2 regions of the Gracilibacillus sp. JCM 18966 genome follow, and region 2 is predicted to be linked to the other one. Evidence: a T-box and tRNA genes for the amino acid it is inferred to sense, from the RefSeq annotation. Region 2 holds a T-box; the other holds one or more tRNA genes.
What was found. A T-box is a leader RNA that pairs with one kind of tRNA and senses whether it is charged. The one in region 2 lies ahead of pheS (phenylalanine--tRNA ligase subunit alpha), so its partner is inferred to be a tRNA-Phe.
Positions count from the first base shown of each region.

Region 1: it encodes a tRNA-Phe, which carries the amino acid that the T-box ahead of pheS (phenylalanine--tRNA ligase subunit alpha) is inferred to sense. The anticodon was not compared.

Region 1 covers NZ_AP043883.1:3,060,167-3,065,918, reverse strand. Annotated here, with positions in the region: gene ACZ5N5_RS14745 (peptidoglycan D,D-transpeptidase FtsI family protein) at 1-831, opposite strand, end outside; gene ACZ5N5_RS14740 (MFS transporter) at 907-2,115, opposite strand; gene sodA (superoxide dismutase SodA) at 2,369-2,980, opposite strand; tRNA gene ACZ5N5_RS14730 (tRNA-Phe) at 3,163-3,238, opposite strand; tRNA gene ACZ5N5_RS14725 (tRNA-Ser) at 3,284-3,376, opposite strand; tRNA gene ACZ5N5_RS14720 (tRNA-Ile) at 3,388-3,464, opposite strand; tRNA gene ACZ5N5_RS14715 (tRNA-His) at 3,487-3,562, opposite strand; tRNA gene ACZ5N5_RS14710 (tRNA-Met) at 3,578-3,654, opposite strand; tRNA gene ACZ5N5_RS14705 (tRNA-Asn) at 3,656-3,730, opposite strand; gene ACZ5N5_RS14700 (Na/Pi cotransporter family protein) at 3,875-5,509, opposite strand.
Region 2 covers NZ_AP043883.1:2,796,507-2,802,258, forward strand. Annotated here, with positions in the region: gene ACZ5N5_RS13350 (lytic transglycosylase domain-containing protein) at 1-365, opposite strand, end outside; gene sspI (small acid-soluble spore protein SspI) at 558-764, opposite strand; gene ACZ5N5_RS13360 (TrmH family RNA methyltransferase) at 879-1,616, shown strand; T-box leader at 1,680-1,916, shown strand; gene pheS (phenylalanine--tRNA ligase subunit alpha) at 1,969-3,003, shown strand; gene pheT (phenylalanine--tRNA ligase subunit beta) at 3,019-5,448, shown strand.

The DNA of each region.
Region 1 (5,752 bases), 260 kb from region 2:
ACGATCATTCCAGGTGTAGCCATTAGCTAAATAGTAATCACTATTCTCTCTCGGTATCCCTTCTTCTGATGACGTGATACTTCCGATAAATGCACTTAATGTTCCTTCATAGTTATTATCACGTTCCCAATCAATGGTTGCATCAATATTTGGAAGATCATGCAGATGTTCTGCAACTTTTGCATATTCTTCATCTGTTATCCCCTCGTTTACGACAATATGTGGGGATAACTCATGTGCTTGATCCAATTCCTTTTTAATTGCAATAATATTTAATAACTCAGGAGTCCAGTCGACTGTGGCAAGATCATCTGCTGTAATGGCATTCAATTCAGCCTGATACTTGTCTCCACCTTCTAGCTCCTTTTCTTTTTCCGTTAAGCGGTCTGCGACTTCTTCTGTATTTTGAATATACCAGTATTCTTTTTTGTCTCGTTCTGTTATTTCTTCTTTTAGTTCTTCTTGATCTTTAATGATCGTAATATATTCTGCTAAATCTTCCGCTAGCTCTAGTCTCTCATCTGCTGTTTGACCATGCTTGGGTGGTGTATACGTAATGGATTTGACTGGATTATTATCCAGTATTAAGTTATGGTTTCGATCATACATCAACCCACGTGGCACAGGTTTTTCAGAAGGAGTGTTTTCTGTTTGATCAATTTCTCGTTGCGCTTCTTCTCCGTTTAAAATTTGCACAACCCCAAGCTGGACAATTAATAAGGAAAAAATCAGGAAAACACTAACGAATAAAATATTTAAACGTAGTGGTAGCTGTGATCGCTTTTTTTTCACTTTTTTCTTTTTTTGCCTAAAGTTTAAGTATTTGCCCATATCCTTCCCCCTCTACTATTTTATCCTGACAAATGCATACTTACTTATTATAGCATGGAAGAAGAATTGGGAAAATTAAATTGATGTTTTTCTGATAAAGAAATAGGAAAGGAAATTACCGCCACCAAAGACAAGCATTAATACTGGAATAATGAAGATTGGATCTAAAAAGGAGACACTCACAATAAAGACAATAATCGCAAGCACTCTTCCAATATTAATGAACACCTCACGAATAATAATATATTCTACTCTCCAATTTCCAGCATTTTTAGATTTTCCGATTATATCGTACGTGAGAGAAACAAATGGGACATTAAATAATGGAAAACTGACCCCTATGATGACGCCATAGAGAAGAATGGTGACATAGCTGGTTGGGAACACAAAAAGTAACACGGCTAAATATAAAGCTAGACCACCATAGAAAATGGCTGCTTTTCTTTTTTTGCTGCTAACCATCTTTGAGACAAAGTAATAGCTAATAAAGGAACAAAGGGAGATCAAAAAATTGAAAAGACCAAGCGAAAGCTCACTATTTGTTTCAATATACACCCAAATTGTAATAATAAAAATAAACAATCCTTCTCTTGATCCCTGTGTAAGGTGGGCGAATAGCACACTACGCCAATTCGTATTATGCTTCCTTTCTTTGAAAACCTCACGGATAAAGAAACGACCTGTTGCTTTTCTTTTCTTTAGATAAAACGAACAAACAATCGCTAAAAAGAAAAGAAAAAAAGATAAAAAGAAAATCGTGCTATATCCTTTGAAATTATCCATCAGTGTGATGATATAGCCAGCAAGTAAGGGTCCGACCATTCCACCAAAGGATTGTAAGGATCCAAGTATCCCATTAAATAAGTCTCGTGTTTCTGGTTCTGTTACTTCGAAGGTTAACACATTGTAAGCTAACCAATAGAAGCCATAGCCAATCCCTAATATAGCGCCAAGCATATAAGTATAATTAACGGCTTTTTCTCCTAGAAGGAGTACCACCATGTAAAAAATGGACAAAAAGATTACACCTATTCGAATAATCAGTGTCCGATCTACATGCTTCACACACTTGCCAGCGACAAAAAAGGAGATTGGTTGTAGCAAATAAATAAAAAGGTTATAGGTGGCAATATCCATATAGTCTCCTGATTGCTTCCATAAGAACACATTGACAAATGTGTTGGAGATAAAAGTGGAAAGTGCGTATAAACCACCGATAATCAGTAATATCTTTAAATCTCTACTTACTGGTATGGAAGGTTTTTTACTTGGAAATAACTGCATTTTCTTACACCTCATTTAAAGCCTATAATCTATAGTCTTTTCCAGTTTAAATGAGATATACGAAAATAAAGTTAGAAACCGATCAAGGTGTGAAGAAGTAATTTTGCGCCTATTAGAAAAACTCGCATTCGAGCTATTTTCGTTAGCTTTTCTAATACTCTGAATTTCAAAATTTATGCTTCGTCGCTTTACTTCCTGTAAAAAATTTGCAAGCAAAAAAGAAGTGCTACGATGAGCACTTCCTTTCCTTTTTTTATTTTGCTTCATTATATAAGCTTGCAACTTTATCCCAATTTACTACATTCCAGAACGCTGCAATGTAATCAGGACGTTTATTTTGATATTTTAGGTAATAAGCATGTTCCCATACATCAAGACCTAGAATTGGTGTTTTCCCTTCAGAAATAGGAGTATCTTGATTTGGTGTACTTGTAATAGCTAAGTTACCATTGTCAACTACTAGCCAAGCCCAGCCTGAGCCGAATCGTCCAGCTGCAGCATTTGCAAATTCCTCTTTGAACTTGTCAAAGCTACCAAATGCTTCGTTAATTTTGTCAGCTAATTCTCCAGTTGGCTCACCACCACCATTTGCTGATAGCAATGTCCAGAATAAACTGTGGTTGGCATGTCCGCCACCATTATTACGAACTGCTGTACGAATATTTTCAGGTACTGCATCAAGATTTGCTAAAATGTCCTCGATTGATTTATTTGCTAAATCATCATGACCTTCTAGTGCAGCGTTTAATTTCGTAACATAAGTGTTGTGATGTTTAGTGTGATGAATGTTCATTGTTTCCTTATCAATATGTGGCTCGAGTGCATCATATGCATAAGGTAAATCTGGTAAAGTAAAATTTGCCATGTTTATTCCTCCTATTTTTTAGTTTGAAGGTTCCTAACCTCTCCAATTCAAATATTATCAAATAGTCAGAATAGATTGCAAATAATTAGCATTTATTCACTATAGTATGAAAGGTTTTCCATCAAGTGAAATTAATTTTATAATAAATAAAAAAACAAGCTTTAACGTTCGCTTGTTGAGAATGGTGGCTCGGGACGGAATCGAACCGCCGACACACGGATTTTCAGTCCGTTGCTCTACCGACTGAGCTACCGAGCCAATTTTTTTATTCTGTTTTTAGACACTGTCCTAGTTATGTATAAATGGCGGAGGAAGAGGGATTCGAACCCCCGCGGGCCGTGAAGCCCCTGTCGGTTTTCAAGACCGATCCCTTCAGCCGGACTTGGGTATTCCTCCGTGTAAAAATATGGTGGACCCTGCAGGATTCGAACCTGCGACCGATCGGTTATGAGCCGATAGCTCTAACCAACTGAGCTAAGGGTCCTTCTTCTCTAAATATATAATGATGGGGCGACCGGTGGGGATCGAACCCACGCATGTCGGAACCACAATCCGATGTGTTAACCACTTCACCACGACCGCCATCGTCTAAGAAATTGGTAGCGGCGGAGGGAATCGAACCCCCGACCTCACGGGTATGAACCGTACGCTCTAGCCAGCTGAGCTACACCGCCATGGCTCCACAGGTAGGATTCGAACCTACGACCGATCGGTTAACAGCCGATAGCTCTACCACTGAGCTACTGTGGATTAAAATTATGTATTTACTGAAGCGACATTTAATAATTTACCATATAAAAAATATAACGTCAATACTTTTTTTGAACTTTTTTATTTAAAGAAGAAGGATTTCGGGATAACAAGCATTTTTCTAAGCTTGTTACCCCGAAAAGATTAATTATGTTTGCCACCAAGCACTTCATCGGCAATGTTCACAGCATGGTCTCCTATTCGCTCTAAATTACTAATAATATCTGCAAATACAATTCCTGCTGCTCCTGTACAAACTCCCTCATTCAGACGAATAATATGCTTTTTACGGTATCTTCTTTCCATTTTATCAATTTCATTTTCTTTCTGTACAACGGATAAAGCAGCTTCCCTATCCATTTGCTCTAATGCTTTAATAGCTTCCTTTACCGTTATAATGGTTAGATCGAACATTTCATTTAAATCTATCATGCCTTGCTCTGTAATATCTACCTTATTCGACATTTTGTAATTAATCAACTCAATAATATTCTCATAATGATCACCTATGCGTTCAATATCCCGAACGGCATTAATTAATGCAGAGTGATCGGTCTTTTCTATGTCTGATAGGGTCGACCCCGACAATTGAACTAAATAGGCTGTGATTTCCCGGTCTAGATTATTTAACGCACCTTCCAATTGTTGCGCCATATCAGCATTTTTGCTATTTTTCGTATTTAAAAAGGAGCTTGTCTCTTCTAGTCCTCTTATTGCATATTCACCCATTCGAATGACTTCGAATTTAGCTTGGTCTAGTGCAACAGATGGCGATTGTTGAATAAAAATTGGATCTAAATGCTTTGCTTTATATTCGACTTCGGTATCTTTTCCTGGAATAATCTTTGTCACGATCAGAGCCAATAATCCGATAAATGGAAATTGAATAATAGTATTCAGCACATTAAAGATTCCATGTGCAAAAGCGATCGTCATGGCAGGATTCAGTTCTAATGCTGCCTGGATATGCTCCATCATAATCGTATAAAAATGAATAAATGTAATGACAATCGTTGCTCCAATTACATTAAAGATTACATGTGTTAATGCAGCACGTTTAGCCGCAATAGTTGCTCCAATCGATGCTAAAACTGCTGTAATCGTTGTCCCGATGTTATCACCAAATAGTACCGGTAAAGCAGCCTTTAATTGGATAGCATCCTCAAGCATCAAGCTTTGTAGTATTCCAATGGTTGCACTTGAGCTTTGAACAGCAATGGTAAACACAGTCCCAATGACAGCGCCAAGTATTGGATTATTAGACATACTTACGGTTAAATCGTGAAATGCTTGTAAATCTCGTAATGGTTTAAGTCCAGAGCTCATTAACTCTAAACCAAAAAACAAGGCACCAAATCCGAAAATGGTTAAACCAATATTGGTAATTCGTTTCTCTTTAAAGAAAAATAATAAAAATGCACCAATACCTAAAATCGGCAATGCATATGCGCCAATATCAAATCCTATAATAAATGCTGTAATCGTTGTCCCAATATTAGCACCCATAATTACACCAATGGATTGTCTTAATGTCATAAACCCTGCATTTACTAACCCAACCGTTAGGACGGTCGTTCCGGAGCTTGATTGAATCAACACAGTCACAATCATCCCGGCAAGTACACCCATAAACGGATTGCTTGTAAATTTATCAAGTATGGTACGTAATCTGTCACCAGCGGATTTTTGAAGCCCTTCCCCCATATATTTAATACCTAAAAGGAAAATACCTAAACCGCCAATAAATTCAAAAATCATAACTTGTACATTTAAATCCAACAGTTTTCATCCCTTCATAAAAGCAAATTCGTCGTTTTGTCCTTATGTCTGCTCATCTCTTTGACATAGTAAGACATTTTTCGCAAAGCACATACGAATTTAATATTAAGTTTTCATGAACGATTTGTAAAGGTCTTTAATAAAAATTTACACTCTCTTAACAATTCATTCATATTATAACAATAATCCTATTTAATTAATATGAATTTTTTATTTTAAAATTAGCAACTATTGGATTTTCTA
Region 2 (5,752 bases):
GCTCCAGCGTGACTGATTGCATTTGCATTATAATTGGATTCATTTCGGATAACAGCATCAATTAATTTTTCATCAACATGATAGCTTGCAGCAGCCTCTTTAATAATCGATGCATAATCCGATGATTCAGACAATGAAGTTGTAGCCTCGTTAGCCTGCTTTATATTTAATAATGGTCTTGTCGTATAGTCTATCGGCTGATAGGAATGATTAGAGGCCAAGCTTGATTGCTGAATCATTGATTGAAGTAATTCTTGAAAAATCGAATCAAAGTTAGCGGCCGTATTTGTTGTAGAATTATTGGTATTGGTTAGATTAGATAATGCCTGCATTTGCATGGCGTATTGGATGTGTGGAATATTCACGTCATAAACTCCCTTTAGGAAAAATTATCTATCTCTAATATACCTTTTTATTCGTATTCGTGCAATATTATTTTAGTGAATATATGACTAAAAGACTACAAATGAAAAGATGGAGCTATTTAAAAAATAAGGCATACCTATTGGAATTGGGCACCATATTTTTAATAGAGAGCTCCATCTTTACTACACAAATTACTTTACCGCTTGCTCTAATGCATTTAATACCTCATCTTTATCTGCTTCACTTGCATTTTGCCAGTATAATTCAAATAATACACCTAAGCCTGGAAGCATTTTTTCTTCACCACTTTGAATCGCATCTACAATCGTTGCTTCCAATTGATCGGCAGAATTACCAGAAACATTTGATTTTATTGCTTTTCGCAAATTTAGATCCATTCTTTACACTCCTTCCAACTCATCATTTTTCATTATAGTTTGACCATCATTAGAGAAAATATGTATGATAGGTACAGGACAGTATTCAAATAAAATGGTGCAAGGATGGGAACAATGATTACATCAGTGAAAAATGAAATGGTCAAAGAATGGCGTAAGCTTAAACAGAAGAAGGAACGAGATCGACAAGAGAAATTTATGATAGAAGGCTTCCATCTAATCGAAGAAGCACACAAAAGTGAGTGGGAAATTGTTGCTTTGATTCATGAAGAACATATAGAAATAGAAAAAAGCTTGTTACAATACCCGTTATATACTGTGTCAGATAATGTAATGGCTGCTATTACAGAGACGAAAACACCTCAAGGAATTGCAGCTGTTGTTAAAAAAAGAAACGTCCAGGATTCCTTGAGCAATAAAGCTTTACTAATTGACGAAGTACAGGATCCCGGCAATGTTGGAACGATGATTCGAACAGCGGATGCAGCAGGTTTTGATACCGTCATTTTAGGAAAAGGTACCGTTGATTTATATAATGACAAAGTAATTCGTGCCACTCAAGGCTCTATCTTTCATTTAAATATCATGCAAGCAGATCTAATAAAAGAAATGGAGAAGCTTCAGGCAAACGGTATTCCTATTTGGTCGACAGGACTTGCACAAGCCAAGCCATATCAACAAGTTGAAAAACCAGATAGAATAGCAATTGTAGTTGGAAATGAAGGAGCTGGGGTCTCCAAAGAAATAATGGACAAAGCTAGTGAAAATGTAGTAATACCGATCCATGGTAAGGCAGAATCGTTAAACGTCAGTGTGGCAGCAGCTATTCTGATGTACTATGTAGTAGGTTAACACCATTTATTTTAGGACTTGCATCATTTCGTTCATTTCATTATACTATATGAAGTAAAACCTATAAAAGCATTGAAGGAGCAAGTAAATAGGTACACATCGTTTACAAGGGAAGAAGCACCATAGACTGGAAGTGCTTCTAACGACCATCTATTGAATTTCACTCTGGAGCTGACACTTGGACCTCTGTGTGAGAGTAAAGGTGTACCGGAAATTTTCCGTTATCAAAAACACGAGTGGATATAGTGATTGCTATATCAACAAGGGTGGTACCGCGATACGTATAGTCTCGTCCCTTTTTTGGGGATGAGGCTTTTTTGTTTTTCTTATAAAATAAAAGGAGGTTTAACAGATGAAAGAACAACTACAAGCACTTGAACAAGAAGCTCTTTCCAAAGTAGAGGAAGCATCAACGATAAAAGAATTACAGGACGTTCGAGTAGCATACTTAGGAAAAAAAGGCCCGATTACTGAGGTTTTGCGAGGGATGGGAAAATTATCACCAGAAGAACGCCCAATAATCGGGGAATTAGCCAATACGGTTAGAGCAAATATTGCTAATGCGATGGAAGAAAAGAAAGATGCAATGGAAAGAGCTGAATTAGAGAAGCAATTAGCGGAAGAGCAAATTGATGTAACCCTACCTGGGCGTCCAGTTGCTGTAGGTGGGCCCCACTTGTTAACAAGCATTGTCGAAGAAATTGAGGATTTATTCATTGGTTTAGGATTTGAGGTTCGAGAAGGTCCTGAGGTAGAGACAGACTACTACAATTTCGAAGCATTGAATTTACCAAAAGGACACCCTGCTCGAGATATGCAGGATTCTTTTTATATAACAGAAGACTTGTTAATGCGTACCCATACTTCACCAGTACAAGCACGGACAATGAATGCTATTCAAGGTGCTCGTCCTGTTAAAATGATTTGTCCTGGTAAAGTATATCGTCGTGACACCGATGATGCTACACACTCTCATCAATTTACGCAAATTGAAGGACTTTATGTTGATAAAAATGTTCGAATGAGTGACCTAAAAGGGGTACTTGATCGTTTTGCCAAGCATATGTTTGGAGAAGACCGCGAAATCCGTCTCCGACCAAGCTTTTTCCCATTTACGGAACCTTCTGTCGAGATGGACATCTCTTGTAAGGTTTGTAATGGGGAAGGCTGCAGTGTATGTAAGAAAACGGGCTGGATTGAGATTCTTGGTGCTGGAATGGTACACCCACGTGTATTAGAAATGGCCGGCTATGATCCAAATGAATATAGTGGATTTGCTTTCGGAATGGGACCTGAAAGAATTGCAATGTTGAAGTATGGTGTGGATGATATTCGTCATTTCTATACTAATGATGTTAGGTTCTTAAAGCAATATCACCAAGCATAAAGAGGAGGTTACGACATGTTAGTATCATTAAATTGGTTAAAAAATTATGTAGATATTGATCAACTATCTCCAGAAGAGCTAGCGGAACGCATTACAAAATCTGGAATAGAAGTAGAGGGAATAGAGCGGTTCGGAAGCACTGCAACGAATGTTGTAGTTGGCTATGTGGAAAGCTGTGAAAGACATCCAAATGCGGATAAATTAAACCTTTGCCTTGTAAATGTAGGAGATGAAACCCTACAAATTATTTGTGGCGCACCAAATATTGCCCAAGGGCAGAAGGTAGCAGCTGCGAAACCTGGTGCTGTCTTACCAGGGAATGTGAAAATTAAGAAAGCGAAATTGCGTGGTGTCGAATCCTTTGGTATGATTTGTTCATTGCAAGAGCTAGGAGTGGAAGAGAAATTCATACCAAAAGAATTTACTAGTGGAATATTTGTTTTCCCAGAGGATGTGGAAATCGGATCAGATGTAACAAAATTACTGAATTTAGATGATATTATTATGGAACTAGGCTTAACACCAAATCGTTCTGATGCATTAAGCATGCTTGGTGTCGCTTATGAAGTAGCAGCGATTTTGGATGTACCGATCCGCTTACCACAATCCTCCGTACGTACAGTGGAAGAAAAAGCGGAAGAACATATTCGTGTAAATGTAGAAGCCCCCGATGTGAACCCGTATTATGGCGCGTTTATCATTAAGAATATAGTAGTAGGGCCATCTCCTTTATGGATGAGAAATTATTTAATGGCTGCTGGTATCCGTCCGATTAACAATGTTGTCGATATTACGAACTATGTATTGTTAGAATATGGTCAACCACTCCATGCTTTTGATTTTGATAAATTTGGTTCAAACGAGGTCGTCGTTCGAAAAGCAAGTAATGATGAGAGAATGGTGACATTAGATGATCAGGACCGAACGCTTACAGAGGATCATCTCGTTATTACAAATGGTAAGGAGCCAGTGGCACTTGCTGGTGTGATGGGTGGGGCAAATTCAGAGGTATCTGATTCCACCACTACTGTTTTATTGGAGGCTGCTTATTTTGATGGTCAATCGGTAAGAAGAGCTTCCAAGGATTTCGATCTTCGTAGTGAATCAAGTAATCGTTTTGAAAAAGGGGTAGACCCTAATCGAGTCCGTAAGGCAGGAGAGCGTGCTTGTCAATTATTTGCAGAGTATGCGAATGGTTCTGTACTAGACGGAGTAGTAGAATTTGATCAGCTTGATTATGACGAGAAGACGGTAACGATTTGGACTTCAAAAATTAATAAACGACTAGGTACTAATATAACGAATGAGGAAATTGCCGATATTTTACGAAAGTTACATTTTAACTATGATCAGGATGGGGAAACCTTTACCGTTTATGCTCCAACAAGACGCCAGGATATCACTATTTTTGAAGACATGGTAGAAGAGGTTGCACGTATTTATGGTTATGACAATCTCCCATTCACCTTGCCTCAAGGAGGATCTCAAGCTGGAGGGTTAACCAAAAATCAAGCCTTGAAACGTCAGGTAAAGCAATTTCTAGAAGGTGTAGGATTATCTGAAACAGTTACCTATTCCTTAACAACGACATCACGGGCTGAGGAGTTAGTAAGTCCAGAGGTGAAGGATGGATTAGTCTCAACCGTTTCCTTAGCAATGCCTATGAGTGAGGACCATAGTACATTACGTGTAAGTATTTTACCTGAAATGCTGGCATCAGCCTCTTATAATCTTGCACGAAAGCAAGCTAATATCGCCTATTATGAATTAGGAAGTGTGTTTGTTTCCAAAGAGAAGAAAATAACCGAACAACCTGAGGAGAAATTACGCTTAGCAGGTATTTTAACTGGTGAGTGGGTAACACATCCTTGGCAGCAAGAGAAAAAGCCGGTTGATTTCTTTGTAACAAAAGGGATTCTTGAAGGATTGTTTGATTTATTGAATGTTGCAGTCACTTATAAACAAGCAAAAATAGAAGGCATGCACCCAGGACGTACAGCTCAAATATTCATGGGAGATCGTGCGATTGGCTTTGTTGGTCAGTTACACCCACTGATGCAAAAAGCCTATGATTTAAAAGAAACGTATGTCTTTGATATTGATTTTGATTATGTATTGGAAATTCATGAAAATGAGCCAAGCTTTGCTGTAATTCCACGCTTCCCAAGTGTGACAAGAGATATTGCATTAGTTGTCGACGAAAAAATTGCAGCAGGTGACATACAAGAAGCCATCGCTCATGCCGGAGGTGCACTCGTTAAGGACATTCAAGTGTTTGATGTTTATCAAGGAGAGCATTTAGAAGCAGGAAAGAAATCCATCGCCTTTAGCTTGTTCTATCAAGATCCCGAAAGAACACTGACAGACGATGAGGTCGAAGCATCATATCAAGCGATTTTGGATGAAGTAACCAAAAAATTCGGAGCGGAATTAAGAGGTCAATAACAAGAAATAGGGCTGCATCCGATCAGGATAGCAGCCCTATTTCGCAAAAAAATTAGAGAACTCGCAAAAAAATTAGAGAACTCGCAAAAAAATTAGAGAACTCGCAAAAAAATTAGAGAACTCGCAAAAAAATTAGAGAACTCGCAAAAAAATTAGAGAACTCGCAAAAAAATTAGAGAACTCGCAAAAAAATTAGAGAACTCGCAAAAAAATTAGAGAACTCGCAAAAAAATTAGAGAACTCGCAAAAAAATTAGAGAACTCGCAAAAAAATTAGAGAACTCGCAAAAAAATTAGAGAACTCG